DNA from 2 places in the Nocardioides sp. NPDC057577 genome. Region 2 is predicted to be linked to the other one. Evidence: riboswitches for the same ligand, from Rfam matches in the RefSeq annotation. Region 2 holds a riboswitch; the other holds the start of a gene.
What was found. Region 2 has a riboswitch for glycine ahead of gcvP (aminomethyl-transferring glycine dehydrogenase). Riboswitches for the same ligand answer to the same signal wherever they lie in the genome.

Region 1: another riboswitch for glycine. It lies ahead of gcvT (glycine cleavage system aminomethyltransferase GcvT); the one in region 2 lies ahead of gcvP (aminomethyl-transferring glycine dehydrogenase).

The regions. Positions count from the first base shown of each region.
Region 1 is NZ_JBHVGB010000039.1:10,695-32,002, reverse strand. It holds gene ACFU7D_RS10875 (sugar ABC transporter ATP-binding protein) at 1-37, opposite strand, end outside; gene ACFU7D_RS10870 (DUF2291 family protein) at 34-687, opposite strand; gene ACFU7D_RS10865 (triose-phosphate isomerase family protein) at 684-1,529, opposite strand; gene ACFU7D_RS10860 (alcohol dehydrogenase catalytic domain-containing protein) at 1,526-2,587, opposite strand; gene ACFU7D_RS10855 (sugar-binding transcriptional regulator) at 2,750-3,736, shown strand; gene ACFU7D_RS10850 (LLM class flavin-dependent oxidoreductase) at 3,740-4,732, opposite strand; gene ACFU7D_RS10845 (MFS transporter) at 4,781-6,025, opposite strand; gene ACFU7D_RS10840 (CaiB/BaiF CoA transferase family protein) at 6,022-7,257, opposite strand; gene ACFU7D_RS10835 (acyl-CoA dehydrogenase family protein) at 7,257-8,420, opposite strand; gene ACFU7D_RS10830 (MFS transporter) at 8,595-9,929, shown strand; gene ACFU7D_RS10825 (MaoC family dehydratase) at 9,929-10,450, shown strand; gene ACFU7D_RS10820 (HpcH/HpaI aldolase/citrate lyase family protein) at 10,447-11,289, shown strand; gene ACFU7D_RS10815 (IclR family transcriptional regulator) at 11,303-11,986, opposite strand; gene ACFU7D_RS10810 (Crp/Fnr family transcriptional regulator) at 12,293-12,973, shown strand; gene ACFU7D_RS10805 (CobW family GTP-binding protein) at 12,980-14,017, opposite strand; glycine riboswitch at 14,142-14,238, shown strand; gene gcvT (glycine cleavage system aminomethyltransferase GcvT) at 14,391-15,494, shown strand; gene gcvH (glycine cleavage system protein GcvH) at 15,503-15,874, shown strand; gene ACFU7D_RS10790 (L-serine ammonia-lyase) at 15,906-17,318, shown strand; gene ACFU7D_RS10785 (FBP domain-containing protein) at 17,440-17,925, opposite strand; gene ACFU7D_RS10780 (TetR-like C-terminal domain-containing protein) at 17,985-18,596, shown strand; gene ACFU7D_RS10775 (GlxA family transcriptional regulator) at 18,606-19,553, opposite strand; gene ACFU7D_RS10770 (saccharopine dehydrogenase family protein) at 19,624-20,637, shown strand; gene ACFU7D_RS10765 (MarR family winged helix-turn-helix transcriptional regulator) at 20,615-21,046, opposite strand; gene ACFU7D_RS10760 (SDR family NAD(P)-dependent oxidoreductase) at 21,182-21,308, shown strand, end outside.
Region 2 is NZ_JBHVGB010000059.1:7,655-18,131, forward strand. It holds gene ACFU7D_RS13985 (DUF881 domain-containing protein) at 1-445, shown strand, start outside; gene ACFU7D_RS13990 (small basic family protein) at 442-774, shown strand; gene ACFU7D_RS13995 (DUF881 domain-containing protein) at 767-2,110, shown strand; gene gcvH (glycine cleavage system protein GcvH) at 2,204-2,590, shown strand; gene ACFU7D_RS14005 (FHA domain-containing protein) at 2,692-3,174, shown strand; gene ACFU7D_RS14010 (MerR family transcriptional regulator) at 3,178-3,930, shown strand; gene ACFU7D_RS14015 (bifunctional nuclease family protein) at 3,995-4,462, shown strand; gene ACFU7D_RS14020 (helix-turn-helix transcriptional regulator) at 4,469-5,296, opposite strand; gene ACFU7D_RS14025 (MFS transporter) at 5,448-6,848, shown strand; gene ACFU7D_RS14030 (MerR family transcriptional regulator) at 7,000-7,617, shown strand; glycine riboswitch at 7,700-7,790, shown strand; gene gcvP (aminomethyl-transferring glycine dehydrogenase) at 7,855-10,477, shown strand, end outside.

The DNA.
Region 1 (21,308 bases), on a different contig from region 2:
CGCCTGTGCGGACGGTCTCCGTGGCCGCTGCGCTCATCGGACGACCTCCACGGTCAGGGGCTGGACCTGCACCGGCTTGGCCGCGGGCTGCGGCATGCCGGTGTCGGTGACGCTCACGATCCCGGTGAAGTCGAGCTTCGAGCCGGGCGCGACCTTCGCGCCCTGCTCGATCTGCTCGCGGACGAGGGCCTTCAGCTCGTCCCCGACCTGCTGGTAGGTGGTCTGGTTGGAGGCGTCTCCGAACTTGAAGCCGAGGGCGTCGCGCAGGACCGCGCCGTTGGTCGCCGGTCCGGAGGCGAGGCTGAGCGGAGTCGTCCCGGGTACGCCTTCGACGGTGATCTCGACAGCCTGCTGCTGGGTCGCGACGACGGTCGCGGTGCCGCGTACGGGAAACAGGTAGGTGGTGTCGTTGGGCCTGGACGCGTCGAGGTCGTCGGCGGTCTTGGCGACATCCTGCTGGAGCCCGGCGAGGAGCTCGGGAAGGGGCGTCGCGGCATCGGGGATGGTCTCGTTCGCCTCGGCGAAGAGGTCCGCGGCGGTCTGGGCCGGGTCGAAGGTCTCCGGGCCGATCGAGGCGAGCTCGTCGGGGGTGACGAAGCGGGTGCTGAGCGTCATCGCGACGAGGAGTGCGGCGATGGCCACCGCTCCGCCGATGCGGAAGGGGGTGAGGCGGCGGGGTCGTGTCATCTGGGGTCCTTTCGAACGATCGCGGACACGAGGTCGGGGGGTTTCGGTCGGTGGAGCGTTCGTCGACGAAGCGCGTCGGCGGACCGGTGGGCGAGGTCGAGGAGGCCGGGTGCGGTCCAGGCGGCGCGGCCGACGAAGAGGCCGTCGACGGGGAGGCCCGTCACCAGGTCGGCGGCGTTGCCCGCGTGGACGCTGCCTCCGTAGAGGACGGAGGTCGGCGTGCCCGCCAGGTCCTCGTCGAGTGCCCGGCGTAGGACGCCGAGTCCTTCGGAGACCTCCGCCGGCGTGGCCGGTCGGCCCTCGGAGCCGATCGCCCAGTGCGGCTCGTAGGCCACCAGCAGCTCGGTGGGTCTGGTTCGCCCGAGCTGGCTGAGCGCGGCGCGCACCTGGCGGGCCAGCACATCGGGGGTCTCGCCACGGGCTCGCTCGGCGGTGGTCTCGCCGACGCACACGAGAGGGGTCAGCCCGGCCGAGACCGCGGCCGCGACCTTGTCGGCCACCATGTTGTCGGTCTCGCCGAGCAGGGTGCGGCGCTCGGCGTGCCCGATCTCGACGAGGCTCGCGCCGGCGTCGCGCACCATGCTCATGGACACCTCGCCGGTGACGGCACCGTCCGGGCCCGGGTGAGCGTTCTGCGACCCGAGGGCCACACCGGAGCCGTCCAGCCGGTCGCGGACGGTGGCCAGGGAGGTGGCGGCGGGCAGGACGAAGAGCCGCAGCTCGGGCGGCACGCTCCCCGCCTCGACCGCCGAGCGCAGGTCGTCGGCGTACGCCCCGGCCTCGCCGAGGGTCTTGGTCATCTTCCAGCTCGTGCCGAGCCAGAAGGAGGCTGCGGCGGTCACGGGATCAGCGAGACCTTGATCGACTCGGTGCCCCGCGCGACCAGGTCGAGGCCGTCCTGGAACCGGGCCAGGGGCAGCTGGTGGGTGCAGATCTCGTCCAGCGGGAGCACGCCGGACTCCAGCATCCGGATCGCGGCCGGCCAGCAGTTCGGGCCGAGGTGGGCGCCGCGTACGTCCAGCTCCTTGTCGTCGCTGATGATGCTCCAGTCGACGGTCACCTCGGAGCCGAAGACGCCGTACTCCACATAGGTGCCGAGCTTGCGCAGCACGTTGAGGCCCTGCAGCACCGCCGAGGGGTGCCCGGTGCCCTCGAGGTAGACGTCGGCGCCGTAGCCGTCGGTGATCGAGCGGACGAACTCGACGGGATCCTGCTCGGCGATGTTGACGATGTCGGTGGCACCGCACTTGGTGGCCAGGTCCAGCTTCTCGGGGGCCATGTCGAGGGCGACCACCCGTGCCGGTGACTTGGCCGCGGCGCCGGCGATCATGCCGAGGCCGATCGGACCGCAGCCGGCGACCACGACGACGTCGTCGAAGGTGATCTGGGCTCGTTCCACGGCGTGCAGGGAGCAGGACAGCGGCTCGGCGAACGCGGCGTGCGCGGGCGGAAGGTCCTTGCTGATCCGGTGCACCAGGGAGGCGGGGGAGAAGACCATGTACTCGGCCATCGCGCCGGGGGTGCTGCGCTTGAACCCGAACATGTCGTGGGGTCCGCACATCCAGTACTCCCCGCGCCGGCAGTAGCGGCACTCTCCGCACGGCACGATCTGCTCGGCGACGACCCGGTCGCCGACCTCGACCCCCCACCGCGTACGCGCCTCGTCGTCGAGCGCGACCACCTCGCCGGTGAACTCGTGGCCCGGGATGACCTCGGTCTCGGCCCAGGCGGGCCGGTTCTGGTCACCCCAGAACTTCGCGGCGCCGTGGTAGCACTTCAGGTCGCTCGCGCAGATCCCGACGGCCTCGACCCGGATCAGCGCCTCGCCGGGTCCCGGGACAGGGACCGGGACCTCCTCGAAGCGGTAGTCCTCGGGCCCGTGGCAGACGACCGCCTGCATGGTGCGTCCGTCTACCTCTGAAGCTGCCTGCGTCATGGGACCTCCTGTTGGTGATCTTGATCACTCGAGCTCATCCACCGTCCCACAGGTTGCGAACAAATGTCCAGAACAAATGTTCACGAATGGTCGGATCGACACGCGCGGCTGTGGAAGAGTGGTGCCGTGGAGAACACAGGCGGAGCGCACGGCCACCAGCCGACCCTGGAGGCCGCAGGGGCGGCCAGCACACGCTTTACCCCTGAGGTCATGCATGCGGCGGCGACGCTCTACTACCTCAAGGAGGCGACCCAGGCTCAGGTCGCCCAGCAGCTCGGCATCAGCCGCGCGACGGTCAGCCGGGTGCTCTCGGAGGCACGTCGCACAGGCATCGTCCGCATCGAGGTCGTCGACCCCGCGACCCGGCGCGCCTCCGAGGTGGAGGAGCGGCTCTGTGAGGCTCTCGGCCTCGCCAGGGTGTTCGTCGCGCGTGGATTCCACCGCTCCCTCGCCGGAGCGGCGCTCGCCGCCCGGCTCGGAGAGGCGCTGACCGAGATCGGGCTGAAGGCCGGCGACGTGCTGCTGGTCTCTTCGGGCCGCACCGTCTGGGAGGTGAGCCAGGAGACGCTGCCGTCCTTCCCCGGCGTCGTGGTGACCCCGACCGTCGGTGGGCAGGACGAGCCCGAAGCCTGGTACCAGACCAACGAGATCACCAGGATGTTCGCCGAGCAGCTCGACGGACGTCCGGTCTTCCTCTATGCCCCGGCACAGCCGGGAGCCGACCTGCACCGGCTCCTGCTCCAGGATCCGAGCACCCGTCGGGTGCTCGACCTGTGGAGCCAGGCGCGGGTGGCCGTGCTCGGCATCGGCGCGCCCCCGCTGACCCGCGAGTCGCTGCCCGGCTACGTGCCGCGCGACGCGCCCTGGCTCCGTGAGGCCGCGGGCGACATCTGCACCAGGTTCTTCGACGAGGACGGGCAGCCGTTGCCCTACCCCGAGGAGTTCCTCGTCGCCACGACCTACGAGGAGCTCCGGACCATCCCGCACACCATCGCGGTCGCGGTGGGCCCGACGAAGGTGCCCAGCATCATCGCGGGCTCGCGGGCCGGCTGGTTCAACACCCTGATCACCGACGAGGACACCGCGGTCCGGATGCTCGACAAGCTGGGCTGAGGACTATCTCCCGACCTGAGCCCGGCCGGTCATGATCCCGGCGAGCTCGCCGTCGGAGGTGAGCTGGGCATCGCGGTCATAGGTCGAGGTGAAGGCGAGGAGCTCGTCGGCTCCGGTGGCCTCGGCCAGCTGGTCGAGACGCCTTCGGACGGTCGCGGGAGAGCCCGCGGTCGTACGGGCGAGATGGGCCTCGACCCGCTCGCGGACCTGGTTCGACCAGGCCTGGTCGCGGATCGTCGAGACCGGCTCGAGCGGACCGAACTCGCCGGTCTGCCGCGACCTGGCCATCGCCCACGCCTCCGGCAGGGCGAGCTCGGCGGCCTCGGCGTCGGTGTCGGCGACCAGCACGTCGACCGAGACGGTCACCGAGGGCTCAGACGCTCGGGACGAGGGCCGGAAGTCCTTCCGGTACGCCCCCAGCAGCTCGTTCAGCCGCGGGCTGTCCAGCACCGGACCGCCCACGACGACCGGCAGCCCGAGGCGCGAGGCGAGCGCGACGCCCTTCCCGGTCGCGAGCACGAACATCGGGATCCGGTGCGCGGCGGCCGGCCGCGCGGTGACAGCGGCGGTGCGGTCGAGATAGCCGCGGAGCTCCTCGATGTCCTCGGCGAACGTGTCCGGGTCGTCGAGATCCTGCCGCAGGGCGCGGCGTACGGGTGCGGTGAAGCCCAGGGTGCGTCCCAGACCGAGGTCGATCCGGTCGGGATAGAGGGCCTCGAGCATGAGGAACTGCTCGGCGACGACCAGCGGCTGGTGGTGCGGCAGCATCACCCCGCCCGACCCGAGCCTGATCGTGGACGTGTGCGCGCCGAGCGCACCGAGCAGCACCGGCGGCGACCCCGAAGCGATCCCCGGAACCGCGTGGTGCTCGGCGACCCAGAACCGGTGGTAGCCGAGCCGCTCGGCAGCCACCGCCCGCTCGATCGTGTGGGTCAGCGCAGCGCCCTCGGCGTACCCCACCCGCGTGCGGGACCGGTCCAGCATGGAGAGCTTCACGGTAGGTTCAACGGCGCAGGGCTCCCGAGGCTTCCCGGCGAGACCAGGTCACCTCCCGGCGTCTGGATTCAATGCGGGAATGCGGCGCAGTGCCCACGCCAGCGCGCAGGCGATCGTGAGCAAGGTGGCTGAGAGTGCTACGACGGCGGGCCAGCCCGCATGCGACCAGGCAGTGCTCCCGAGGTTCCCGAAGAGCGAGGAGCCGACGTAGAACGACATCAGGTAGAACGAGGCGGCCTGGGCGGTGCTGACCCCGGCCGCATGGGCTCGAACGGGGACCCAGCCGCTGGCCAGGCCGTGCACGATGAAGAAGCCGATGACGAGCAGGCTCAGGCCGCCGATGACCATCACCAGTTGATCGATCGACATGAGGGCGACGCCGGCAAGGGCGAGCACGCACCCCACCGGCAGTACGGCACGACGACCGATCCGGTCCGCAACCCGCCCGGCCAGCGTGGAGCTGATCGTGCCGAGCAGATAGGTGAGGTAGACCAAGCTCAGGGCCGCGAGCGGCAGGCCGAAGGGCGGCGAGGTCAGCCGGAAGGAGAGCGCATTGAAGACCGCGATCAGGGTGCCCATCGCACACATGGCCAATCCGTAGAGCGCGACCAGAGCAGGGTCGGCCAGCGCCCGGCGGGCGGAGGCGGTAATGGTGCGCCAGCTCCCCGACGACGGAGTGAAGTTGGTCGAGTCAGGTAGCAGCAAGGTCACCAGGACGGCGCACAGCAGGCCGACGATCGCGGTCGCCCCAAGGGCGAATCGCCAGCCGACCGCGTCGGCAATCGGCGCGGTCAGGATCCGGGCGACCATGCCGCCGATCGCCGTACCGCCGATGTAGAGCCCCGCGGCGCGGCCACTGGCCGTCGGATGCACCTCCTCGCGCAGGTACGCAGTGGCCACGGCCGGGAGGCCAGCCAGGGCCGCCCCTTGCAGCGAGCGCAGCGCGAGCAGTGAGCTCCACCCGGGAGCGAACGCACAGGCGAGGCCCACCAGCGCCGCTGCCCAGACCGATATCCGGATCAGCGGAGTCCGGCCGGCGTACTCCGAGATCGGGCCGGCGACGAGGAGCATCACCGCGAGCGTGGCCGTCGTCAGCGTCATGCTGAGCGTTGCCTTGGTCGGGGTCAGAGCGAAGTCGCTGGCGAACTCCGGTAGAAGCGTCTGAGTGGAGTACATCAGTGCGAACGTCGCCATGCCTGCGGCGAACATCGCGACCATGATCCGTCGGTAGCCGGCACTTCCGGGCAGGTGTCCGGCGGACGTCACCGGGCGTCCGAGGCTGGCATGACTCACCTGCTTCCAGCGACCGAGGCGTGGACGGACACCTGCGCCGTGCCCTCGGCGAGCAGCTGGGCGAGCCGCTCCGCGTCGTACCCCAGGGTGCTGAGCACGGCTTCGGTGTCGGCGCCGCGGGCCCTGGGTGCGCTGACCACACGGCCGGGGGTGCCTCGGAGCTTGATCGGGATCCCGGTGCCGCGGTAGCCGTCGACCTCGACGACCATCTCCTGGCTACGGACGTGTGCGTCCTCGAGCGCCTCGCCGACGTCGTGGATCGGTGTGGCCGGGACCCCGAGCGCGAGCAGCTCCTTGCTCAGCTCGCCGCGGGGCCAGCCTGCGATCCGTGGCCGCAACGCATCCTCGAGGGCCCCGCGATGGGTCAGGCGCTCGCCGTTGGTCGCGAACCGAGGGTCCTCAGCGAGCTCCGAAACACCGAGCACGCCGATGAGCTTGCGGAACTGCCCATCGTTGCCCGCCCCGATGAACATCTGACCGTCGGAGGCCGCGAAGCTGTTGTAAGGCGCGATCGTCGGGTGCGCCGAACCGGTGCGCTGCCCGACCTTGCCCGCCATCAGGTAGGAGGGGGAGTGCGGGTGCAGGAGCGAGACCGCGGTGTTGACCAGGTTGCAGTCGACCAGCTGCCCCACCCCGGTCCGGTGCCGGGCCTGCAAGGCGAGCAGCACACCGGAGAACGCGTAGACGCCCGTGACCATGTCGGCGATCGGGACGCCGACGCGCAGGGCCTCCCCGTCGGGTTCGCCGTTGATGCTCATCAGGCCGCTGTACGCCTGGGCGACCGCGTCGTAGCCGGGCATGCCGCCCATCGGGCCGTCGGTGCCGAATCCGGTGATCCGGCAATGGATCAACCGCGGCCAGGTCTCCCGGATGAGCTCGTCGGTGAAGCCCCAACGAGCCAACGTACCGGCCTTGAAGTTCTCCACCACGACGTCGGCCTGGCCGAGCAGGTCGCCGAGGACGGACTGCCCTTCCGGGATCGACAGGTCGAGGCAGACGTTGGCCTTGTTGCGGTTGATGCCGGTGAAGTAGGCGCTCGTCTCCGGCCCGACGAACGGGGGCCCCCACGTACGCGTCTCGTCTCCGGTGGGCGCCTCGACCTTGATGACCTCTGCGCCGTGGTCGGCGAGCATCTGGGTGCACAGCGGTCCGGCCAGCACGCGGGAGAGATCTAGGACGCGTATGCCGGCCAGGGCGGGCTGCACGTCGGCTCCGGGGTTGGGGGCGCCCATCAGTACGACTTCGGCAGGCCGAGGACATGGGTGGAGATGTAGTTGAGAACCATCTCCTGGCTGACCGGGGCGAGGCGCAGGATGCGCGACTCCCGGAAGTAGCGCTCGACGTGGTACTCGACCGCGTAGCCCATCCCGCCGTGGGTCTGGATCGCCTGGTCGGCGGCGTTGAAGCCGGCGTCGGCGCACAGGAACTTCGCCGTGTTGGCCTCCCGGCCACAGGACAGGCCCTGGTCGTAGCGCCACGCCGCCTGACGGGCCACCAGCTCCGCGGCGTCCAAGCGCATCGAGGCCTCGGCCAGCGGGAAGGCGACGCCCTGGTTCTTGCCGATCGGACGGTCGAAGACGACCCGCTCACCGGCGTACGCCACGGCCCTCCGCAGAGCGGCACGACCGATCCCGAGGGCCTCGTGGGCCAGCAGGATCCGTTCGGGGTTCAGACCGTCGAGGAGGTAGCGGAAGCCCTGGCCCTCCTCACCGACGCGCGCCGACTCGGGAACGAAGACGTCGTCGAAGGCGATCTCGTAGGAGGGCACGGCGTTGCGGCCCAGCTTCTCGATCGGATTCATCGCGATGCCAGGGGAGTCGAGGTCGAGGAGGAACAGGCTCATGCCATCGGTCGGGTGTTCGTCGTTGCGGGGACTGGTCCGCGCGATGAGGACCGCTTTCTGCGAGTAACCGGCCTTGGTGATCCAGACCTTCTGCCCCCGGAGCAGGTAGCCCCCCTCGGTCGGCCGGGCGAAAGTCGAGATTCGCGTGGTGTCGGTGCCCGCGTCGGGCTCGGTCACCGCGAAGCAGACGTGCAGCGAGCCGTCGACGGCGCCGGGGAGGACCTCACGGCGCTGTGTTTCGCTGCCGTGCTTCACGATCGTGTTGAGTCCGAAGATCGTGAGGTGCATGGTGCTGCAGCCGTTCATCCCGGCGCCCGAGGCTGCGACCTCCTCGAGCAGCAGGGATGCCTCGGTGATCCCGAGCCCGCCACCCCCGTACTCCTCAGGGATGGCGATGCCGAGCCAACCGCCCTCGGCGAAGGCGTTGTAGAAGTCCCACGGGAACTCATGGTTCGCATCGCAGCGAGCCCAGTACTCGTCGTCGAACTTCGCCGCCAGGGCCCGCACGCCCTCGCGAAGTGCCTCTTGGTCGTCAGTGAGCCGAAAATCCACAACCATCTCCCGATATACGAACGCTGATGCGTCTATCTGAACATGCAAAGAAGATGGGCGCAACCCTTCGTCGGGTTGGGACAAGTTCTCGCCGCGGGCTTGACCGTGATGCGCGCCACATGCTCTGCTGGTGCGCAGATATGAAACAACGTTCGCATATACGAAGGAAGTGACATGGCAGACGCCCCCATCACTGCGCTTGATCCCAAGGCGCGGCGGCGCGCGGCCCGCGCGATCATCATCGGATCAGCGCTGGAGTGGTACGACTTCTACCTCTATGCCTCAATGGCTGCGCTGGTGTTTGGCGGCGTCTTCTTCCCGAGCGGTGATGCGTCCGCGGCGACGCTCGCCTCGTTCGCGACGTTCGCGGTCGGCTTCATCGCTCGGCCGTTCGGCGGGATCGTCTTCGGTGCGTTGGGCGACCGCTTCGGGCGCAAGGCGGTGCTGTCGAGCACCTTCCTGGTGATGGGGGTGTCCTCAGGTTGCATCGGCCTGCTTCCGTCGTACGCGTCGATCGGCGTGGCCGCGCCCGTGCTGCTCGTCATCCTCCGCTTCGCGCAGGGCTTGGGTGCCGGCGCGGAGTTCGGCTCGGCGATCGCGATGTCCTACGAGTACGCCGAACCCGGGCGTACCGGCCGCCTCGGCTCGTGGCCGGCGCTGGGCGTCAACATCGGCCTGTTCGCATCGTCCCTGACGGTCACGATCCTGAGCGCCGTCAACGAGGACTTCCTCTACGGCTGGGGCTGGCGCCTGCCGTTCCTGTTCAGCTTCGCGCTCGCCGGTGTCGGCTACGTGGTGCGACGACGGTTGCCGGAGACGGCTGCCTTCGAGCGCCTCGAGGAGAGCCAGCCGCACGAGCGGCGCAGGCCGCTGCTCGAGCTGATCGCCGGATACTGGAAGCCGCTGCTCGTCGTCATGGTGATGACGATCGCCTACAACGGCGCAAGCTACGTCTTCAAGACCTACTCGCTTACCTATCTCAAGTCGATCGTCGGAGTGCCGGCCTCGTACGGAACCTTCGGGATCACCTTGGCGAGCCTCGCCGCGATCATCACGGTGCCGCTGGTCGGGCGGCTCTGCGATCGGATCGACTCACGTCGCATCCTCTTGGTCTGTGGTGTCGGCATCGCTGCCCTCGCCTTTCCCTTCTTCGCCGTCCTCGGCACGGGGAGCAAGTTCGCGATCTGGGGCATGTTGATCCTCGCCACGGGCGTCGTCATCCCGGCAGCGCTGTCCGCGCAGGGTGACTTCCTGGCGCGCCAGTTCCCGGTCCAGGTCCGCAACTCGGGCCTCGGGACCGGCCGTGAGGTCGGCGGTGCGTTCGCCGGGGGCCTCGCCCCGCTGGCCGCTGTTGCCATGGTCAGCAGCTCACCGACCCACTCGACGCTCGGTGTCTCGCTGATGTTCGTCGCGGCCGGCGTGCTCATGCTCGGCGCTGCGGCATTCGACCGGTCTCGACGGACACGGGTGGCTCCGGCCACGGGTGCCTCGCAGAAGGTCGCCGGCTGATGGTTGCGGATCGGACGGCTGACAATGGCACCAGGGTGGGCCGCCGCATCGAGCAGCGAGGGCTCTGGTTCGAGGAGTTCGAGATCGGCACCACCTATGTGCACCGGCCCGGACGGACTGTCACCGAGGCGGACAACGTCTTCTTCACCACCTTGACGATGAACACTCAGCCCCTGCACCTCGACCAGGCCGCCAGCGAGGCGCTCGCCCCGTTCCATGACCGGCTGGTCAACTCGATGTTCACCCTCTCCACGATGGTCGGGCTCTCGGTCAACCAGCTCACGCAGGGCACCATCGTGGCCAATCTCGGCTTCAGTGAGATCGCCTTCCCGGCTCCTGTGCGCCACGGCGATACGCTCTACGCCGAGACGCTGGTGACCGCGAAGCGTCCCTCCGGCAGTCGGCCGGGGGAGGGTGTGGTGGCGCTGCGTCATGAAGCGCGCAACCAGCGCGGCGAGACGGTGGCCATCGCCGTACGTCAGACGTTGGTGAGGATGCGACCGGAGGGCGGCGGCGCATGACCGGGGCTGCCTGGCAGCCGGGGAGCGCTTGGCTCTTCTGCCCTGCAGACCGCCCGGAGAGGTACGCCAAGGCGCTGGCCGTGGCCGACGTGGTGATCCTCGATCTCGAGGACGCGGTCGCGCCTGAGCGCCGCGATCAGGCCCGGGAGGAGGTGCGCGCGCTGGCGCTCGCCGGTGACCTCGACCCGGACCGTACCGTCGTACGCATCAACTCCTCGAGCAGTGCCGAGCACGCCCAGGACCGAGAGCTGATCGCGACCACCCTGCGTCCGGCCGGCATCGAGAGGATCATGCTCGCCAAGACGCAGTCCGCGGCAGAGGCGGAGGGGCTGGAGGGGTGCGAGGTCATCGCGCTCCTGGAGACGCCGCTCGGCGTGCAGGACGCTGACCGCATCGCGGCCGGGTCGAACGTGGTCGCTGTGATGTGGGGTGCCGACGACCTGATCGCCGGGCTCGGCGGATCGACGTCGCGCCGACCGGACGGGACCTACCGCGATGTGGCCCGGCACGCCCGCTCTCGCGCCTTGATCGCTGCGAAGGCCGCGGGGCGGCTCGCCCTCGACGCCGTCTTCATGGACATCCCCGATCTCGACGGGCTGCGAGAGGAAACCGATGATGCCGTGGCCGTTGGGTTCGATGCCAAGGTGGCGATCCACCCGACCCAGGTGGCGGTGATCGCGGACTCCTTCAGGCCCGCGACCGATGAGGTCGAGTGGGCACGGGCCTTGCTCGCCGCAGCGGCGGAGGTCGGGTTCGGGGTCTTCACCTATGGAGGACGCATGGTCGACGGCCCGGTGTTCGCACAGGCTCGTCGCATCCTCGCCCGCGCCGGAGGCTGACCGCGCCGTCAGGTCACACGCGGGAGGCGGTCGCGGCGGCCGCTTCCCGCAGCGCGTCGGCGAGCTCGTCCAGCCGGCCGCTCACCCGTGAGGAAGGTCCGGCCACGGAGATGACACCCAGGACTTTGCCTCCCACGATCACCGGTGCAGCGGCCGCGCTCACGTCGGGAAGAGTCTCCCCACGATTGAACGCGACCCCGTCCGCCCGTATCTGGTCGAGCTCGGCAAGCACGGTGGGGAGCTCCTCCGGACTGACTCGACCGTCGAGGTAGGCCTCTTGGCGCCGCCGCGACCACTGTGCGAGCACAGCTTTTCCCGGACTCGGGGGGTACAGCGGCCGCCGAGTGCGTCGTGGCGGGGAGTAGCGGATCATCTGCCGCGACTCCGCGGAGTCGGCATATACGACCGACTCACCCACCGGTGTGGCCAACGTGGCCGTCTCGTCGAAGCGGTCGCGCAGCGCCTCGAGTGCTGGTCGAGCGGCCTCGACAAGGCTCGGGCGTTCCACAGCGAGCAGCTGGTCCAGAGCCGGTCCCAGCTGGTAGCTGCCGTCATCCTCGACCAGGTAGCCGGTGGCGACCAGACCCTTGACGAGTCCGAAGACCGACGACTTGGGTGCGTCCAACGTCTGTGACAGCTCATGGAGGCGTACGCCACCCGCATGGGCCGCTGCAACGGTCTCGAGAATGTCTGTCACCCGCGAGACGGTCCGGTGAGCCTTCACCGCTGACTCCGGCACCAGCCGCTCCCTTCTTCGCGCACTTCGGTTCGTATACCCGAACACTAGCCGCCAGGGGCCCGTCTGGGTCAACGGCACGGCACGAGTCGGTGGAGAACGATCAAGCGGCTGAGCTCGATGATTCATATGCGCTCGGCTGGGCTGATCAGTGTGGCGAAGAACGCACTCGACAGGGGTGCGATGCGGGCCACACAACCGATGTGGAGGGCCTGGATCTGGCTAGGCTGATGTCTTCGGTAAAGCAATGACAGGAGCGCCTGGGTAATGGATCAAGACGTGCTTCGGCACGCGCCGCTTTTCAGCGAGCTGGACGACGAGTCGATGACGGCGCTGCTCGCGACGATGGGTCAGACACGCCTCAGGCGCGGCGAGGTGTTGTTCCACGAGGGCGACGCCGCTGACCGGCTCTACGCGGTCGTGGACGGCAAGGTGAAGCTGAGCCGTGCCGCGGCCAACGGGCAGGACAGCCTGCTGGCGATCCTGGGGCCGGGCCAGGTGTTCGGCGAGCTGTCGCTCTTCGACCCCGGTCGGCGCTCCTCCACGGTTACGGCCGTCACCGACCAGGTCGAGCTCGCCTCGCTGTCGCACGACGACCTGCTGGGCCTGCTCGACGGGCGCCCGAGCGTGACCCGTGGGCTGCTCGCCCTGCTGTCGGGCCGCCTGCGCCGGGCCAACGACGTGATCGGTGACCTGGTCTTCTCCGACGCGCCCCGCCGGGTGGCGAAGGCTCTGCTCGACCTCGCGGAGAGGTTCGGCGAGCAGACCGAGGAGGGCCTCCGCGTACGCCACGACCTGACCCAGGAGGAGCTCGCGCAGCTGGTGGGCGCGGCTCGGGAGACGGTCAACAAGGCGCTCGCCGACTTCGCGGCCAAGGGCTGGGTCCGGTTGGAGTCGCGCTCGGTGATCATCACCGACATGGAACGGATCGTGCGCCGCGCCGGCTGATCGCTGTCAGAGGCTGACGCGGACCAGCTGGCGCAGTCTGCGGAGGCCCTCGGTGCTCGGTCGCTCGGCCGGGGCGAGGGCCGCCGTGAGCCGCTCGCGGACCGCGTCGGTCTCGAGATCCAGGCCGATGGCGACGAGCTCGCTCACCGGGTCGGACGCGCGCTTCGCTGCGGCGACATGGGCACTGCGTCCGACCAGGTTCACCTGGTAGCTGCGCGGTCCCTGGCCGGTCGCGACGGCGACGGTCCCCTTGACCCGGTACGCCGTCGCCGGCGGCTCCTCGAGCAGGTCGACCAGCCGGGCCGGCTCGATGGTGCCCGGGGTCGTCACGGTGACCGCACGGGCATGTTGATGTGTCTCGTGCGAAGCGGCCGCCTCGCGCAGCAGCGCGGCGATCGGCAGCTCGTCGGGCCGGTCCTCGGGCACCGCGGCGTCGTAGACGAGCCGCGGGTCGATGCGGCCACCCACGGCGTACGCCACCTGGACCTCGGGGTTGTGCTCCCGCACCCGCGCCTCGATCCGGGCCAGGATCCGGTCCCGATAGGCTGCCGGCACCAGGTCGGTCTTGTTGACCACCACCAGGGAGGCGGCCGCGAACCGGACCGGCGCCTCACCTCGGCCGTCGTCGAGGGTGTCGAAGTAGGCCGAGGCGTCGACGACCTCGATGAGCCCACCGCGGCGTACCCGCTCGACGCCGCTGAACCGGACCAACTTGGCCAGCGTGCCGGGCTCGGCGATCCCGCTGGCCTCGACGATGACCACGTCGAGCGCGAGCCGCGGGTGGGTCAGCTTCTCCAGCGCGTCGTCGAGGCCGCCGGCGTCCGGCAGGCAGCACAGGCAGCCGCCGGCGATCGAGGCCGGCTCGTCGATCTGGCCGGTGACGAGTCCGGCATCGACGTTGATGTCGCCGAAGTCGTTGACGACCACGCCCACCCGGGCGCCGGGCTGGCGCAGCAGATGGTTGAGCAGGGTGGTCTTCCCGGACCCGAGGTGGCCGGTGAGGATGACCACGGGGACCCGGGTGCTGGCGTTGGTCGGTGGCACCGAGCCATCGTAGAGCGAGTGAGAACAGTTCCCGTTAGTGGGTGTCGGGTCGGCCGAGGTGCCCGGATCTTGACGGCCGAGGTGGCCAGACCTAGGTTTGCCGCACAACTTCACATCCGCCACTCGAACCGCAGCGGGAGAGTCCTTGCCCATCCCGGGTGAGGCGCCGAAGGAGCAAACCTCCCCAGAATCTCTCAGGCCCCCATGACCGCCGCGGTGAGGCGACCTCTGGAAAGTCAGGATCCGATCCTGCACCCACGGTGCAAACCGCCCCCAGCGGGCGGTGAAGCTCTCAGGTAGCGATGACAGAGCGGGGAGGTCACCCGTCCACGGGTGCCGTTTTCGGCGCCCACCAGCAGGGAGCCTCCCGCACATGACAGCACCTGTCCTTACCCCTCTGCATGCGATCCACCAGTCGCTCGGCGCCTCGTTCACCGACTTCGCCGGCTGGAGCATGCCGGTCCGCTACGGCTCGGAGACCGCCGAGCACAATGCCGTACGCACCACCGCGGGCCTCTTCGACCTCTCCCACATGGGCGAGATCGAGGTGACCGGCCCCGAGGCGGGACGTGCCCTCGACCGCGCCCTGGTCGGCAGTCCGTCGAAGATCGGCCTGGGCCGCGCCCGCTACTCGATGATCTGCGCCGAGGACGGCGGCATCATCGACGACCTGGTCGTCTACCGGCCCGAGCAGGAGCGCTACCTGGTCGTCGCCAACGCGAGCAACGTCGGCGTGGTCGCCCCGGCGCTGACCGAGCGGGCCGAGGGCTACGACGCCGTGGTCCGGGACGCCTCCGCGGAGTGGGCGCTGATCGCGGTCCAGGGTCCTGCCTCGCCCGCGATCGTCGCAGCCCTGACCGACCTGGACGTCCCCTCCCTGCGCTACTACGCCATCGATGCCGGCACGGTCGCCGGCGTCGACGTCCTGCTCGCGCGCACCGGCTACACCGGGGAGGACGGCTTCGAGATCTACTGCGCGCCCTCGTCGGCCGTCGCGATCTGGGAGGCGATCATCGAGGCAGGTACGCCGCACGGGCTCCTCCCCGCCGGCCTCGCCTGCCGCGACACCCTCCGGCTCGAGGCGGGCATGCCGCTCTACGGCCACGAGCTGAACCGCGACACGACCCCCTTCGAGGCCGGCCTCGGCCGCGTCGTCTCCTTCGACAAGCCCGACGGCTTCGTCGGCGACGCAGCCCTGGCCGTACGCCGCGACGAAGGCCCGCGCAGCGTACTCGTCGGCCTGGTGGCCGCCGGGCGCCGCTCGCCGCGGGCCGGCTACACCATCGTGGACCCGGCCACCGGCGAGGAGGTCGGCACCGTTACCAGCGGCTCCCCGTCACCGACTCTCGGACGTCCCATCGCGATGGCGTACGTCCGGCCCGATCTCGCCGCAGCCGGCACCACGGTCCAGGTCGACGTGCGCGGCAGCCGCGAGGACGCCGAGGTCGTCGACCTTCCCTTCTACTCCAAGAAATGAGCACCGCCATGACCAACCCGACCCACCTGTCGTACACCGCCGAGCACGAGTGGATCGAGACCCGCGGCGACGTCGCCCGCGTCGGTGTCACCGCCTTCGCCACCGAGGCGTTGGGTGACATCGTCTTCGTCGAGCTGCCCGAGGTGGGCAGCAAGATCGCCGGGGGAGAGAGCTGCGGGGAGCTGGAGTCGACGAAGTCGGTCAGCGACCTGTTCGCCCCCGCCGACGGCGAGATCCTCGAGGTCAACGCCGCCGTCGTCGAGGATCCCGCGCTGATCAACAGCGACCCGTTCGGCGCCGGCTGGCTCTTCGAGATGCGCGTCTCGGGCGCTCCCGAGCTGCTCGACGCCGCGGCGTATGACGCACTGATCGAGGAGTGACGTGACCGCCGAGGTCGCCGGCTCCACGGCCGTGGCGACGGCCCTGAGCACCTTCGACCTCTACTCGATCGGGATCGGGCCGTCCTCATCGCACACTGTCGGACCGATGCGCGCCGCGAAGATCTTCGTCGACGGTCTCGCCGCAGACGGGTCGCTGGGTGAGGTGGCGCGGGTGAAGGCCGAGCTCTTCGGCTCGCTCGGCGCGACCGGGCACGGACACGGCTCGGAGGGTGCCGTGCTGCTCGGCCTCGAGGGCGAGCAGCCGGCGACCGTCGACACGCGAGCCTCGTCCGGGCGGGTGGCGGCCATCCGCGAGGCCGGGGAGCTGTCGCTCGGCGGCCACCGACCGATCGGCTTCGACAACGCCACCGACCTGGTCATGCATCGGCGCAAGAGCCTGCCGGGCCACCCCAACGGCATGGTGTTCACCGCGTACGCCGCCTCCGGCGAGGTGCTGCGCGAGCGCACCTACTACTCCGTCGGTGGTGGCTTCGTGGTCGACGAGCACGCGGTGGGTGCCGCACGGGTGGTCCCCGACCGCTCGCCCGTACGCTTCCCGTTCGCCACCGGTGCCGAGCTGCTCGACATCTGCGAGCGGGAGGGGTTCCGGGTCTCCGGCCTGATGCTGGCGAACGAGCTCACCTGGCGTACGCACGACGAGATCCGCGCCGGCCTCCTCGAGATCTGGCACGTGATGGCCGACTGCGTGCAGGCCGGCTGCGACCGTGATCCGGTCACCGACGGCGTACTTCCTGGTGGTCTGCGCGTCCCGCGCCGGGCGCCGCTGCTCCACCGCGACCTGGCCTCCGGCGCCGGTGCCCACGACCCCTTCCGGGTCATGGACTGGGTCAACCTGTTCGCCCTGGCGGTCAACGAGGAGAACGCCTCGGGCGGCCGGGTCGTCACCGCTCCCACCAACGGCGCGGCCGGCATCGTGCCCGCCGTCCTGCACTACTGGGTACGTTTCGTGGCGCCGCAGGCCGGCCTGGACGAGGCCGCGATCGAGGACGGCATCGTCCGGTTCCTGCTCACCGCGGCCGCGATCGGGATCCTGTGCAAGACGAACGCCTCGATCTCCGGCGCCGAGGTCGGCTGCCAGGGCGAGGTCGGCTCGGCCTGCGCGATGGCCGCCGGCGCTCTCTGCGAAGTCCTCGGCGGTACGCCCGAGCAGGTCGAGAACGCCGCCGAGGTCGGCATCGAGCACAACCTCGGCCTCACCTGCGACCCGGTCGGCGGCCTGGTGCAGATCCCCTGCATCGAGCGCAACGCCATCGCCAGCGTGAAGGCCATCAACGCCGCCCGCCTCGCCCTCAACGGCGACGGCTCCCACAAGGTCAGCCTCGACAAGGCACTGAAGACCATGCGCGAGACCGGCGCCGACATGAAGATCAAGTACAAGGAGACCTCCCGCGGCGGCCTCGCGGTCAACGTCATCGAGTGCTGAGCGGATGCGGCATGACCGGGTGCGTAGCGTCTGGAGCCGGGACCGGTCGGAGCCGGTGGATGCCCTAACGGAATACCGCCTATTCCGGTGGTTATCTGTAAACCGGGGCGTGGTCGGGATCTCAGGCGGGCCGGAGCACCCGCGCGACGAAGGCGTCGAGATTGCCGAGCAACCGATCGACCTTCTGGTCGACACTGAGGGTCTCGTGGACAACGGGGGAGTCGAGCTTGCGCTTGTTGCGCGCCTTGAGGGAGCAGTCGAGATCGGCGCAGATGTAGGTGCCGACGGAGTTGCCGTCCTGCCCGGAGCGCCCGGCGCGGGAGGCGACCAGCAGCGCGACATCACCGACCGACGTACACAGCGCGCACATCGTCTTCCGTGGCCCTCGGGACTCGCGTGAGGCCCGGAGGGCGACCCCGCAGAGCCTGCCGTCGTGCTCGGTGACGAGGTAGTGGTTCTGTGGTGCTTTCGGGTCCTGCCAGCCGAGGTAGTCGAGGTCGTCCCATGGTCGTTCGGCCAGGTCAGCGGGGAGATTGAGGCGCTTGGTCGCACCCTTGGTGAGGTTGACGAAGCAGGAGCGTACGTCGGTCTCGGTCAGCGGCTTCATGACAACGATGCTAGGTTTCCTACATCTGTTAGGCAATTCGTTATTCGAGGAGAGTGCTGATGGGCCGTCCAGGGCTGAACCGGACCGCGGTGATCGCTGCCGCCGCCGACCTGGCCGACGAGATCGGCTTCGACGCCGTCACGATCTCGGTCCTCGCCCGCCACCTCGGCATCAAGTCGCCGACCCTCTACTCCCACATCACCGGAGCCACCGACCTCCGCACTGCCGTCACCGCGTACGTCCTCCACGAGCTCGCCGACGCCACGACCACCGCGATGGCGGCAGCGGAGGGCCGCGACCTCCTCGCCCCCTTCGCCGACGCCATTCGCGACTTCGCCCGCCGCTCACCCGGCCGCTACGACGCCACCACCCGCCAACGCGTCCCGCCCGCGGAGGCGGGGGAGTCCCGGACCGACTCCGTGGAGGAGGCGATCACCGCCGGCCGCCGCAACGCCGACCTCGCCCTCGCCGTCATCCGCGGCTACGACATCCCCGAGTCCGAAGAGACGTACGCCGTCCGCCTGATGTCCAGCCTGATCCACGGCTACGTCACCCTCGAGCTCGCCGGCAGCTTCGCCCACAGCGACCCCCCGAGCGATGCCACCTGGCCCGAAGTCCTCGACGAGCTGGATGGCACCCTCGGACGGATGGCGCTCGGTCGGCCCCACTGATCAGCCTGATCAGTCGGCGAGCCGGAAGGTCGTCCGGTAGGTCGTGGGAGTCACGCCCAGAGCGCGGTGGAAGTGACGGCGCAGCGTGGCCGCTGTGCCCATTCCGCAGCTGCCCGCGATCTGGTCGATCGAGGCGTCGGTACGCTCGAGGAGCTCCTGGGCACGCGAGATGCGCTGGTGGTGCAGCCAGTCCAGAGGCCCGGTCTGCAGCTCGGCCTGCATCCGTCGGGCGAGCTGGCGGGTGCTGAGGCCGGCGTGGTCGGCCAGCTCGCGGACCGTCAGGGGCTGGTCGAGTCGGGCGCGCGCCCACTCCAGCGTGGTCGCGAGGCCCTCGGGAGCGCGGGGTTGCGCGGGCGGGGTGATGAACTGCGCCTGACCACCCGTGCGGTGGGCAGGGACGACCAGGTTGCGGGCGATCCCGTTGGCCGCGGCGGCGCCGAGGTCGCCGCGTACGAGGTGGACGCAGAGGTCGAGCGCGGCTGTCTTGCCGGCCGAGGTGAGCACGTCGCCCTCGTCGACGTAGAGCACGCCCGGGCGGACGTCGACCTGCGGATAGCGCCGGGCGAGCTCGTCGGCGTGCAGCCAATGGGTTGTGGCGACCCGGCCGTCGAGCAGCCCGGCTGCGGCCAGCACGAACGAACCGGTGCACAGGGACGCGATCCGCGCGCCGCGCTCATGGGCGCCACGCAGCGCGTCGAGGAGGGAGAGGTCGGGATTGTCGTCGAGATCGTTCGAGGACGGGACGACGACGGTGTCGACCTCAGCGATCGCGTCGTACGACGCCGTCGGCAGCTCGGCCAGCCAGGGATGCGATGCGCCGTCAGGGGTGCAGACGACGAGGTCGTACCACTCACCGCTCTGAGCGAGGTCGGAATGGTTGCCGCCGAAGATCTCGGCGGCGATCGCGACCTCGTAGAGCATCGAGGAGCCATGCAGGACGAGGGCGAGTCGAGGCATGTCGCAAAGTGTACGTAGTACGTCGTTTCAGACACTCGTGTGGCGGGACGCCCCGCCCGAGGATGGAGCCATGAACACAGATGAGCAGGTCCTGGTCTATGGCGCCACCGGTCACACCGGGCGCTTCGTTGTCGATGAGCTGACGCGCCGCGGACTGACCCCCGTCCTCGCCGGCCGCAGTGCGGAGCGTCTCGCCGACGTCGCGCCCCGCCATGCTGCCCTGGAAAGCCGGGTCGTCGGTCTCGACGACCCCGAGCGGCTGCGGCACGCTATCGCGGGTGTTGCCGCGGTCATCAACTGCGCCGGGCCCTTCCTCGACACCGCGCTCCCACTGGCCCGGGCCGCGGTCGAGTCCGGTGCCCACTATCTCGACGTCACCGCGGAGCAGCCGGTCGTACAGGCGCTCTATCGAGATCTGGACGCTCGAGCCCGAGACATGGACGTCTCCGTGGTCCCGGCGATGGCGTTCTACGGTGGCCTTGCCGACCTGCTCGTGACCGCCGTCCTCGGCGGGTCGTCGGCCGACGAGGTCGAGGTCGCCATCGGGTTGGACCGCTGGTGGCCGACCGCAGGCACCCGGATCACCGGAGCCCGCAACACCGCGACTCGCCTGGTCATCCGCGACGGCTCCCTGGTCCCGCTGCCCAGCCCCGCGCCGACCGGCGCTTGGTCCTACCCGGAGCCGCTGGGCGAGCAGTCAGTGGTGGAGCTGCCGTTCTCCGAGGTGATCACCATCAACAACCACCTCGACGTCCGTGAGCTCCGCTCCTACCTCAACAGCGCTCCGCTCGCCGAGCTCCGCGACGAGGCGACACCGGAGCCGACCGCCAGCGACGAGTCAGGACGCTCGGCCCAGCAGTTCGCCGTGGACGTTCGCGTACGTCAGGGCACCGACGTCAAGCGAATCACCGCGACCGGCCGCGACATCTACGCCGTCACCGCGCCGATCGTGGTCGAGGGCGCCGTCCGGCTCCTCGACGGCCGCCGCCGTCGTGCTGGTGCCGGGGCACCGGGGGAGATCTTCGACGCCGCCGATGTGCTCGACGCGCTGGACGGCACCCTCACGGTTGCTGCGATCGGTTGAACCGGTGGAGGAGTGACACGAGTGCGTCGAGGTCGCTCGCGGGCCAGTCCTCGACGCGCTGTTCGAGCTCGTCCTGGCGCAGAGCAAGGGCTCGCTCGACCTGAGTACGCCCGGACGGGGTCAGAGACACCAGCACGGAGCGCCCGTCCTCCGGTGCTCGGCCGCTCTGCGTCAGGTCGAGGGATGCCATGCGCTTGAGAAGCGCGCTGGTGGAGCTCCGGTCCATGGCCACTGCCTCGGCGACGGCGCTCGGCTTGGCCGGCCCGTAGGCGTAGAGCCAGCGGGCGATGTGGAAGGCGGCCGGTTGCAGGTCCTGATGGAAGGCCGCCGCGGAGCGCTCCGTGAGAGCGCGCGACGCGCTGAGGAGCGCATTGATCTCGAAGCCGAGCCGCTCGGTGGCGGGGTTCATGCGGTCTCCTAAGTAGTGGGTATATACCCATCAGTGTGTAGAGTAGTGGGTATATACCCACTATATCGGCCAAGGGCTGAGGAGGTACGTCATGCTCGATGAGCGATCCGATTCTGCCCGCGCAGGCGGTGCCTCATGACGGCGGAGGCGCCGACGATCGTCGTCACGGGCGCCACGGGTGGCCTCGGAGCTCTCGCCACGACGTCGCTGGCGGCCACGGGTGCCCGTCTGATCCTCGTGGCGCGAAGCGCCGAGCGCGCCG
Region 2 (10,477 bases):
CGGCAGCGAGGGCGGCACCGTCCGCGACTACGATCTCGCCGTGATCGTCAACGGACTGTGGCAGGCGGGGGCGACCGCCGTGGCCGTCGACGGCCAGCGGGTCACCCCGCGCAGCGGCGTGATCACCTCCGGCTCCACCCTGCGGATGAACGACGTCTCGCTCTCGCCGCCCTATGAGGTGTCGGCCATCGGCGACACGCGTACGCTGGCCGCACGCTTCGCCGAGACGGTCTCCGGGGCGATGATTCACACCACGACGCAGGACTACGGGATGCCCTACGACGTCGAGAACATCGACCGGCTCACCCTTCCCGCGGCGCCGCCTGATCTGCTGGAGTTGACCCACCTCGGGGCCAAGTCCAAGGGCACCCAGGGCTCCGAGAAGCCCACCGACAACACCGACGAAGACTCCGAAGAGAACAGCGAAGGGGACCGCGAAGAATGATCGCCGTCATCGGCCTAGTGATCGGCATCGTGCTGGGACTGTTCTTCCAGCCCGAGGTGCCTGTCGGTCTGGCGCCTTACCTGCCGATCGCCGTCGTCGCCGCGCTGGACGCGGTCTTCGGTGCGCTGCGCGCGTTCATGGACGGCATCTTCGACGACAAGGTCTTCGTCGTCTCGTTCATCAGCAACGTCGTCATCGCCGCCGGCATCGTCTATCTCGGTGACCGCCTCGGCGTCGGCGGCCAGCTGTCCACCGGCGTCATCGTCGTCCTCGGCATCCGCATCTTCACCAACGTCGCAGCCATCCGGAGGCACATCTTCCATGCCTGACCGGAAGAGGAGGCCCCCGGCGAAGCGGACCCCGGCGAAGAAGGCGCTGGCTAAGAAGGCGCCGGCGAAGAAGCCTGCCGAGCCCGCGGAGGAGACCGTCACCGAGGACGCCGCCACGCCCGAGGTTTCGGACGAAGGTACGCCGCCTGCTGAGCAGGCACCTGCGGAGTCTGCCGAGTCGACCGAGGCCGAGGAGTCCCAGGAGCAGTCGGAGACGGATGCACCTGATGAGGCTGCGTCCGAGGTGGCTGCGTCCGACGAGGCTGTCGACGAGCCCGAGGAGCAGGTGGCCGAGGACTCCTCCGCACGCGAGCCCGAGGAGGCGGACGACGCCGAGGAGACGGACGACGCGCCGGTCGAGTCCACCGAGAAAGCGGACGACGTCGAACCTGCTGCGGCGGCGGCAGCCGAGTCCGAAGAGACTGAGGAGCCGGAGGCCGAGAAGGCCGATGAGCCCTCGGACAGCGCGGAGCCCGACGAGGTCGAGGACGCGGCTGGTCCCGAGCAGTCCGAACAGGTCGAGGAGGCCGACGAGGTCGCCGATGCCGAGGAGCTTCCGAAGACCCAGAAGGTCGACGAGGCTGACGAGGCGGGTGAACCGGATGAGCCCGAGGAGGAGCCGGCGCCGCTGGTCGGCCGGGCGCGGCTCTTCGACGCGCTCACCCACTTCCGGCGCGGCCAGGTGGCCGTGGCGGTCCTGCTCTGCGTACTCGGCTACGCCGCGGTGGTGCAGGTCCAGACGAACACCGAGGACTCGACGTACGCCGGTCTGCGCGAGCAGGAGCTGATCGACATCCTCTCCGGCCTGGCCGGTACCACGCAGAAGGCCCAAGAGCAGATCGAGGAGCTCGAGGGGACCCGCGACGAGCTCGAGGACCAGACCCTTCAGCAGCAGACCGCGCTCCAACGTGCCGAGGAGCAGGTCGACACGCTCCGGGTGATCGCCGGGACGGTGCCGGTCAGCGGTCCGGGGATCACCATCGAGATCGAGCCCGGCGCCGATCCGCTGCGGCTGACCGCGCTCCTCGACCTGATCGAGGAGCTGCGTACGAGCGGCGCCGAGGCGATGGAGATCGAGGGGGCCGACGGCGAGGCCGTGCGCCTGGTCGCGTCGTCCTCGATCGAGGTCAGCCAGCCCGGTCAGGGACTCAACGTCGGCGGCGAGCTGATCAGCCCGCCCTACCGACTCAAGGTGATCGGCCCGCCCGACACGCTGGCCGGCGCGATCGACTTCTACCAGGGCCCGCAGGACCAGCTCGAGGAGCAGGGCGCGGAGGTCAAGGTGGAGCCGGAGGAGAAGATCGACATCGAGTCGATTCACACCGTGTCCCGCTGACGGTTTCGTCGGTGGGGCGCAGTAGGGTTTCGACAACCGGCTCGCGGGACGATCTTCCGCGGCCAGACCAGTACGCCTGATGAGGAGATGGCTGTGTACCCCGAGGACCTGAAGTACACCAGCGAGCACGAGTGGCTGCGCAACCCTGGCGAGACCGAGGGCTCCGTACGGGTCGGCATCACCAACTACGCCCAGGACGCTCTCGGTGACATCGTCTACGTGTCGTTGCCGGCCGTCGGCGACACGATCGCGTCGGGCGAGAGCTGCGGTGAGCTCGAGTCGACCAAGTCGGTCAGCGACATCTACGCGCCGATCTCCGGCGAGGTCGTCGCGGTCAACGGATCGCTCGACGCCACGCCCGAGCTGGTCAACGACGACCCCTACGGCGGTGGCTGGCTGTTCGAGGTCACACCGTCCGATCCTGCCGAGCTGGAGAGCCTCCTCGACGCCGCGGCGTACGAGGCATCACTCGACGCGTAACTCAACCGAACACCTGGGCCGACCTGATAGGTTGCGGATACCATCCCTCAACGCTCACTTGAGGGTAGGTGCCCGGCCCTCGATGAACCTGGAGCTCAAAAATGTCCGTGTGCCCCGCTTGCGGCAGCCAGAACCCCGACGAAGCGCGGTTCTGCTCGCAGTGTGGCGTAAGCCTGACCGGGACCGACCAGACCTCGACGATTCAGCTCGGGGCTGACGCCGACACCTCTGACCGGGTGCTCAGCCCGATCGAGGCGGCCACCGTCGAGGCCCTGCCGAGGGGCAACGGCATGCTCGTCGTGCAGCGTGGTCCCGGTGCCGGAAGCCGCTTTCTGCTTGACCAGGACACCGTGGTTGCGGGTCGCCACCCGGACAGCGACATCTTCCTCGATGACGTCACCGTCTCGCGTCGCCACGCCGAGTTCGCGCGCACCGGCGACACCTTCGAGGTCTCCGACGTCGGCAGCCTCAACGGCACCTACGTCAACCGCGACCGGATCGAGAAGGTCGTCCTCACGGACGGCGACGAGGTCCAGGTCGGGAAGTTCCGGCTCGTCTTCTACGCCGGGCACGAAGGGGCGTAGCCGATGGCCGCCGCCGCGATGCCTGACCCTCAACGGCCGGCTAGCGACTCGGGGGAGCGGCTCAACATCGGGCAGGTCCTGGACCAGTTGCGTCCGGACTTTCCCACGGTCACCATCCCGAAGATCCGGTTTCTCGAGGACAAGGGACTGATCAAGCCGGAGCGTACGCCCGCGGGCTACCGCAAGTTCTCCCGCCGTGATGTCGAGCGGCTGCGCTATGTCCTGAGGATGCAGCGCGACCACTACCTGCCGCTCAAGGTCATCGGCGATCACCTCGACGCGATCGACCGCGGCCTCGAGCCGCCAGCGATCGAGCCGACCGTGCCCACGGTCCCGACGGTCGCCCTGACTCCCAGCGGCGCGCCCGGGGCGGAGTCGTTCCGGCGTACGGACAACATGAGGATCTCGCGGCGTGAGCTCCTCAAGGTGGCCGAGGTCGACGACGTGCTGCTGACCGAGCTGGAGAAGATGGCGCTGGTGGTGCCGCTGCGCAGCGGTCACTACGACACCGATGCCCTCGCGATCGCGCGCACCGCCAAGGAGCTGGCCGAGTTCGGCATCGAGCCTCGTCACCTGCGCGGCATGAAGGCCGCCGCCGACCGCGAGGTCGGCCTCATCGAGCAGATCGTGGCGCCGTTGCGGCGCCCCGGGAACGCCGGAGCGCAGGGCCGGGCCGAGGAGATCGGCAGCGAGATCGCCTCCCTGGCGGTCCGTCTGCACGCCACCTTGGTGAAGTCGGGCCTGCGCGACCGCTGACTCGGTTCGTGTCGCCGGTCAACCGGGCTGCTGTCGCGACCTGGAGACGGGTAGGGTGGATGACATGCGCGAGGTCGATGTGCTCGGAGTCCGAGTGGAGATGCCCTCCAACCAGCCGATCGTGCTGTTGCGCGAGGTGGCGGGTGAGCGATACCTGCCCATCTGGATCGGCGCGGTGGAGGCGACCGCCATCGCCTTCGCCCAGCAGGGCGTGGTTCCGCCCCGTCCGCTGACCCACGACCTGCTCAAGGACGTGCTCGAGGCGACCGGCAACGAGCTGACCGAGGTGCAGATCACCTCGGTCACCGACCGCGTCTTCTACGCCAACCTGGTCTTCGCCTCCGGCGTCGAGGTGAGCGCTCGGCCTTCGGACTCGATCGCGCTGGCGCTGCGGACGGGGACCAAGATCGTGGTCTCGGACGAGGTCCTCGACGAGGCGGGGCTCGCTGTCCCGGCCGAGCAGGAGGACGAGATCGAGAAGTTCCGCGAGTTCCTCGACGAGATCACGCCCGAGGACTTCGAGTCCCACTAGCGCGGATCATTCGCTCAGGGCCAGCATCGCCTTCTCGTCGACCGTTTCGGCCTCCGCCTGGTAGACGACCATGCGCTGGCCGCCGGTGCGGGCCAGCTGCATGACCTCGTAGGTGAGTGTCATCCGGCCCACCCGTGGATGCTCGAACGTCTTGGTGCCCCCGCTGCGCTCGCACACGTCGTAGAGTTCCCAGATCCCGGCGAACTCGGGTGACTTGAGCAGCAGCTCGCCCACGAGCGCGGCCAGGCGGGGGGAGTCGACGTCGGTGCCGCCGACGGCGCGCAGGTTGGCGACCGAGCCGGCCACCGTCTCGTGCCACGGGTCGAGCAGGTGCCGCCCGACCGGGTCGAGGAAGAGGTAGCGGGTCAGGTTGCGGTGCTCGGTGGGACCGTCCCACAGGCCGGGGTAGAGCCGCCGCCCGGGCAGGTTGGACGCCAGCAGGTCGTTGTGCCGGCTGACCACGAAGGCCGGCAGCGGACGCAACGTCTCGAGCATGACGAGCACGGAGGGACGTACGGTCAGATCGGTCGTCGCCCGGGGCTCACCGAAGCGGCCCGAGGCGACCTCGGCTAGCTCGTGCAGCCGCTCGTGGGCGTCGCCGCTCAGGCGCAGCGTCCGGGCCAGGGAGTCCAGGACGGCCGCCGACGGGTTGGTCTCCCGACCCCGTTCCAGGCGGGTGTAGTAGTCGACCGACACACCCGCGAGGGCAGCCAGCTCCTCACGCCGCAGGCCAGGCGTACGCCGCACCCCGGTACCCGCGGGCAGGCCCGCCTCCTCGGGGGTCACCCGTGCCCGGCGGGCGCGCAGGTAGCGCCCGAGCTCAGTCGCAGCCATCTCGCTCATCCTCACCAGTGTGCCGCAGGTGCGACCCGCGTGAGGGGCCGTGTCATACCCACCCCTGGCGGCACCGCGGCATCACACGGTCTGCCTCTGTGCGCGAGGCGCGACCAGACTTTCCGGCATCACGAACCGGAGGAGGATTCCGATGACCGTACTCGCCCATGAGGCGTCGACCGGCGGCCCGGCGCCGACGCGGCGGGGGAGCGTTCGAGCGCTGCTCGCCGCGCTGCTGGGCTTCACGGTGATCACCGTGGACGTCTCCGCGGTGAACATCGCGCTGCCCTATCTCCACCGGGACCTGGGCGGAGGGATGGCCGGGCTGCAGTGGGTGGTGGATGCGTACACGTTGATGTTCGCGGCGCTGATGCTCTCGGCGGGAGCGGTGACCGACCGGGTCGGACCGGTGCGGGCCTACGCGCTGGGGGTGGTGCTGTTCACGGTGGCGTCCCTGGCCTGCGCGGCCGCTCCGGTGATGCCGGCGCTCGTCGCCGCGCGAGTGCTCCAGGGCGCCGCCGCGGCGCTGGTGATGCCGGCATCGCTGGCGCTGGTCAGGGTGGCATACGACGACGCGGGGGCCCGCGCGCATGCCATCGCGGTGTGGACCGTTGGCGGATCGGCCGCCATGGCGCTGGGCCCGGTGGCCGGCGGCCTGCTGAGCGAGTACGCCGGCTGGCGCTGGGTCTTCCTGGTCAACGTGCCGATCGGGATCCTCATCGTCGCCCTGCTGGCGGGTCTGCGGATCCGGCCGGTGCGCCGCCGGGTACCGCTCGATCTCCCGGGCCAGGCTCTAGCCGTGGTCGCGCTGTCCGCGCTGACGTACGCCGTCATCGAGGCCGGTCACACCGGCTGGCACGCGAGTGCCCTGCTCGCGGGTGCGGCTTCGGTCTCGGCGGCGGTGGCGTTTGTCGTCGTCGAGGGTCGATCCGCGGCGCCGGTGCTGCCGCTCGGGCTGCTGGGCCGAGGCCGCGTGATGGTCGCCTTGGTCGCCGGCTTCGGGATCAACTTCGGGTTCTACGGCGGGATCTTCCTGCTCGGTCTCTACTACCAGCAGGTGCGGGGCTGGAGCGGCGCCGAGGCGGGGCTGATGTTCGTCATCCCGGCGGTCCTGACCACCGGTGCGAACGTGCTGGCACCGCGGCTCGCGCACGCCGTCGGTCGGCGGCCGCTCATCGTCGGCGGTCAGCTGATCCTCGCGGTGGCGATGCTCGTCCTGTGCCCGCTCACCACCTCCACACCGGTCTGGCTGGTCCTCGTCCTGCTCGTCCCGCTGGCCACGGGTGGCGCACTGGCCATCACCGTCGTCACCGCCGACCTGATCGATGCCGTCGAGCCCGCCCGGGTGGGCGTCGCCACCGGCGTGCTCAGCACGTTCCGGCAGACAGGCGGAGCGATCGCGGTGGCCGTGTTCGGGGGTCTCGGTGTCGGTGCGACGGGCTTCCTCACCCTGTCCGGGATGCAGGCCTGCCTTCTCGTCGGGGCCGTCCTGCTGACGCTGACCGCCCTGGCGTCGACGGGCGGGGCGCGCAGACCCTCATCCTCTACTTGAGGGTTAGGGGGAACGACACGCCGGAGGGGTTCTTTGACCAGGGCCCTTGCGACGCTTACCTTGTAGTTGTCTCTGTTGTAACTCCAACGATGTGGTCCCCCCGCCGCAGCCGTTCATTCCCCGAGTGGAGTTACGCGCAACGGAGTAGACGATGGAGGACATCGTGTTCGACCACGAGCAGAAGCCCGGCCACGGCGCCGACGACGCGCAACGCGCGGCGGAGCAGGCTGACGAGCAGGGCCTTCTCTTCACCGACGATGTCTCGCCTCTGCCGAGCGACACCGGTTACCGCGGCCCGACGGCTTGCAATGCGGCCGGGATCAGCTACCGGCAGCTCGACTACTGGGCTCGCACCGGTCTGGTCGAGCCGAGCGTGCGTGGGGCCACCGGCTCCGGCACCCAGCGGCTCTACTCCTTCCGAGACATCCTGATCCTCAAGGTCATCAAGCGGCTCCTCGACGCCGGGATCTCGCTGCAGCAGATCCGTGCCGCCGTGCACCACCTGCGTGAGCGTGGCACCGACGACCTGACCCGCGTCACCCTGATGAGTGATGGCGCCTCGGTCTACGAGTGCACCAGCAACGACGAGGTCATCGACCTGCTCCAGGGCGGGCAGGGCGTCTTCGGGATCGCCATCGGTGGCGTCTGGCGCGAGATCGAGGGCACCCTCTCCGAGCTCCCCAGCGAGCGCACGGCCGAGGACGGCGAGCAGGTCGCCTCGATGTCTGACGAGCTCTCCGCCCGCCGCGCCGCGCGCAACGCCGGGTGATCTAGGACTCAGTCGACACCAGGCCCCGAGGCCCCGCGGAGACGGGACCTCGGGGTGCTGTCGTTTATGCTGGTGGTGCTGACCATCCCGCACGGGAGAGCTCCTCTCGAAGGGGCGCCGAAGGGGCAATTCCTCCCCGGAAACTCTCAGGCACCCACGACTGTGCGGACCAGGCAACTCTGAAGCGGTGCATCCGCGCGTGACAGAGGGGGAGGGCGTACGAGTTGTCTTACTTAGATGCCCTCAGGAGCCACTGTGTCCGACACGCCCACCCTGTCCGAGCTCGATGCCGCCTCCCCGTTCGTGGAGCGCCACGTCGGGCTCTCGGCCGCTGACGAGGCGACCATGCTCGCGCGGCTCGGGTACGACTCGGTAGCCGCGATGATGGACGCAGCCGTCCCTGCAGGGATCCGCTCGGTCGAGTCGCTGGACCTGCCGGCCGCGTTGAGCGAGGCCCAGGTCGCGTCGCTGGCGCGGGAGATCGCGGCCTCCAACAAGCCCGGCGAGGCGATGATCGGGCTCGGCTACCACGCCACCGTGACGCCGCCGGTGATCCGCCGCAACGTGCTCGAGGACCCGAGCTGGTACACCGCCTACACGCCCTACCAGCCCGAGATCTCCCAGGGCCGCCTCGAGGCGCTCATCAACTTCCAGACCATGGTCGGCGACCTGACCGGTCTGCCGGTCGCCAACTCGTCGCTCCTGGACGAGGGCACCGCGGCCGCCGAGGCGCTGGCACTGGTTCACCGCGCCAACCGCAAGGGATCCGGTCCGTTCGTGATCGATGCCGACGCGCTGCCGCAGTCGATCGAGGTCGTGAAGGTACGCGCCGAGGCGATGGGCCTCGAGGTCGTCGTGGCCGACCTCTCGCAGGGCCTGCCCGAGGGTGACGTGATCGGCGTGCTGGTGCAGTACCCGGGTGCCTCTGGGTGCGTCCCCGATCTCAAGCCGGTCATCGACGCCGCCCACGAGCGGGGCGCGCTCGCCGTCGTCGCCGCCGACCTGCTCGCTCTCACCGTCCTGGAAGCGCCCGGCACGCTCGGCGCCGACGTCGTCGTCGGCTCGACCCAGCGCTTCGGCATCCCGCTCTTCTACGGTGGCCCGCACGCCGGCTACATGGCCGTCCACGCGGGGATCGAGCGGCACCTGCCCGGTCGCCTTGTCGGCGTCTCCGTCGACGCCGAGGGGCGGCCCGCGTACCGGCTCGCGCTGCAGACGCGTGAGCAGCACATCCGCCGCGAGAAGGCGACCTCCAACATCTGCACCGCGCAGGTGCTGCTGGCCGTCGGCGCTTCGATGTACGCCGTCTACCACGGCCCCGCCGGGCTGCGGTCGATCGCGACCCGCGCGCACCGCTACGCAGCCGTCCTGGCCGCCGCGCTCAAGTCGGCCGGGCTCCCGCTGGTCTCGGAGTCGTTCTTCGACACACTGGGTGTCACCGTCCCCGGGCGGGCGGCCGATGTCGTCACCGCGGCGCGTCGTTTCGGCGTACATCTTCGTCTCGTCGACGCCGACACCGTCGGCATCTCGACCTCGGAGGCGACGACCCGCTCGACCCTGTCCGCCGTGCTCAACGCCTTCGGCGTCTCCGGCGCGGACCTGGACGAGATCGACCGCACCACGGCCAGCGCGCTGCCGGACGGTCTGCTCCGCACCACCGACTACCTCACCCACGAGGTCTTCAACGCGCACCACAGCGAGACCCAGATGCTGCGCTACCTGCACAAGCTGGCGGCGCGCGACTACGCGCTCGACAAGGGCATGATCCCGCTCGGCTCGTGCACCATGAAGCTCAACGCGACCACCGAGATGGAGCCGATCTCGCTGCCCGGCTTCGCCGACCTGCACCCGTTCGTGCCCGCCGAGGACGCCGCCGGCTACACGCGTCTCGTCGGGGAGCTCGAGGGCTGGCTGGCCGAGGTCACCGGCTACGACGAGGTCTCCATCCAGCCGAACGCCGGCTCGCAGGGCGAGTTCGCCGGCCTGATGGCGATCCGTGGCTACCTGGACGCGCAGGGCCAGGGCCACCGCAAGATCTGCCTGATGCCTTCCTCGGCGCACGGCACCAACGCCGCCTCGGCCGTGATGGCTGGGATGAAGGTCGAGGTCGTGAAGTCGTCGGAGGACGGCACCGTCGACCTCGACGACCTGCGGGCCAAGCTGGACGCTCACGGCGAGAACGTCGCCGCGATCATGGTGACCTACCCCTCGACCCACGGGGTCTACGAGGAGGGCATCACCGAGGTCTGCTCGCTGGTGCACGAGGCCGGTGGTCAGGTCTACATCGACGGCGCCAACTTCAACGCGCTCCTGGGCTACGCCAAGCCCGGCGAGTTCGGCGGGGATGTCTCCCACCTCAACCTCCACAAGACCTTCTGCATCCCGCACGGCGGCGGTGGCCCCGGGGTGGGTCCGGTGGCCGTCCGCTCGCATCTCGCGCCCTACCTGCCGTCGCACTCGCTGCACCCGGACACCGCCAAGCGCTCGGGCATCGGTGCGATCTCGGCCGCCCCGTACGGTTCGGCGGGGATCCTGCCCATCTCGTGGGCCTACGTCCGGCTCATGGGCGCCGAGGGTCTGACCCGGGCGACGTCGGCGGCGGTGCTGTCGGCGAACTACGTCGCGTCCCGCCTGAACGAGCACTTCCCGGTGCTCTACCGTGGCGAGACCGGCCTGGTCGCGCACGAGTGCATCCTCGACCTGCGGCCGATCACGAAGGAGACCGGAGTCACCGTCGACGACGTCGCCAAGCGGCTCATCGACTACGGCTTCCATGCCCCGACGATGTCCTTCCCGGTCGCCGGCACCCTCATGGTCGAGCCCACCGAGTCCGAGGACCTCGGCGAGCTGGACCGGTTCA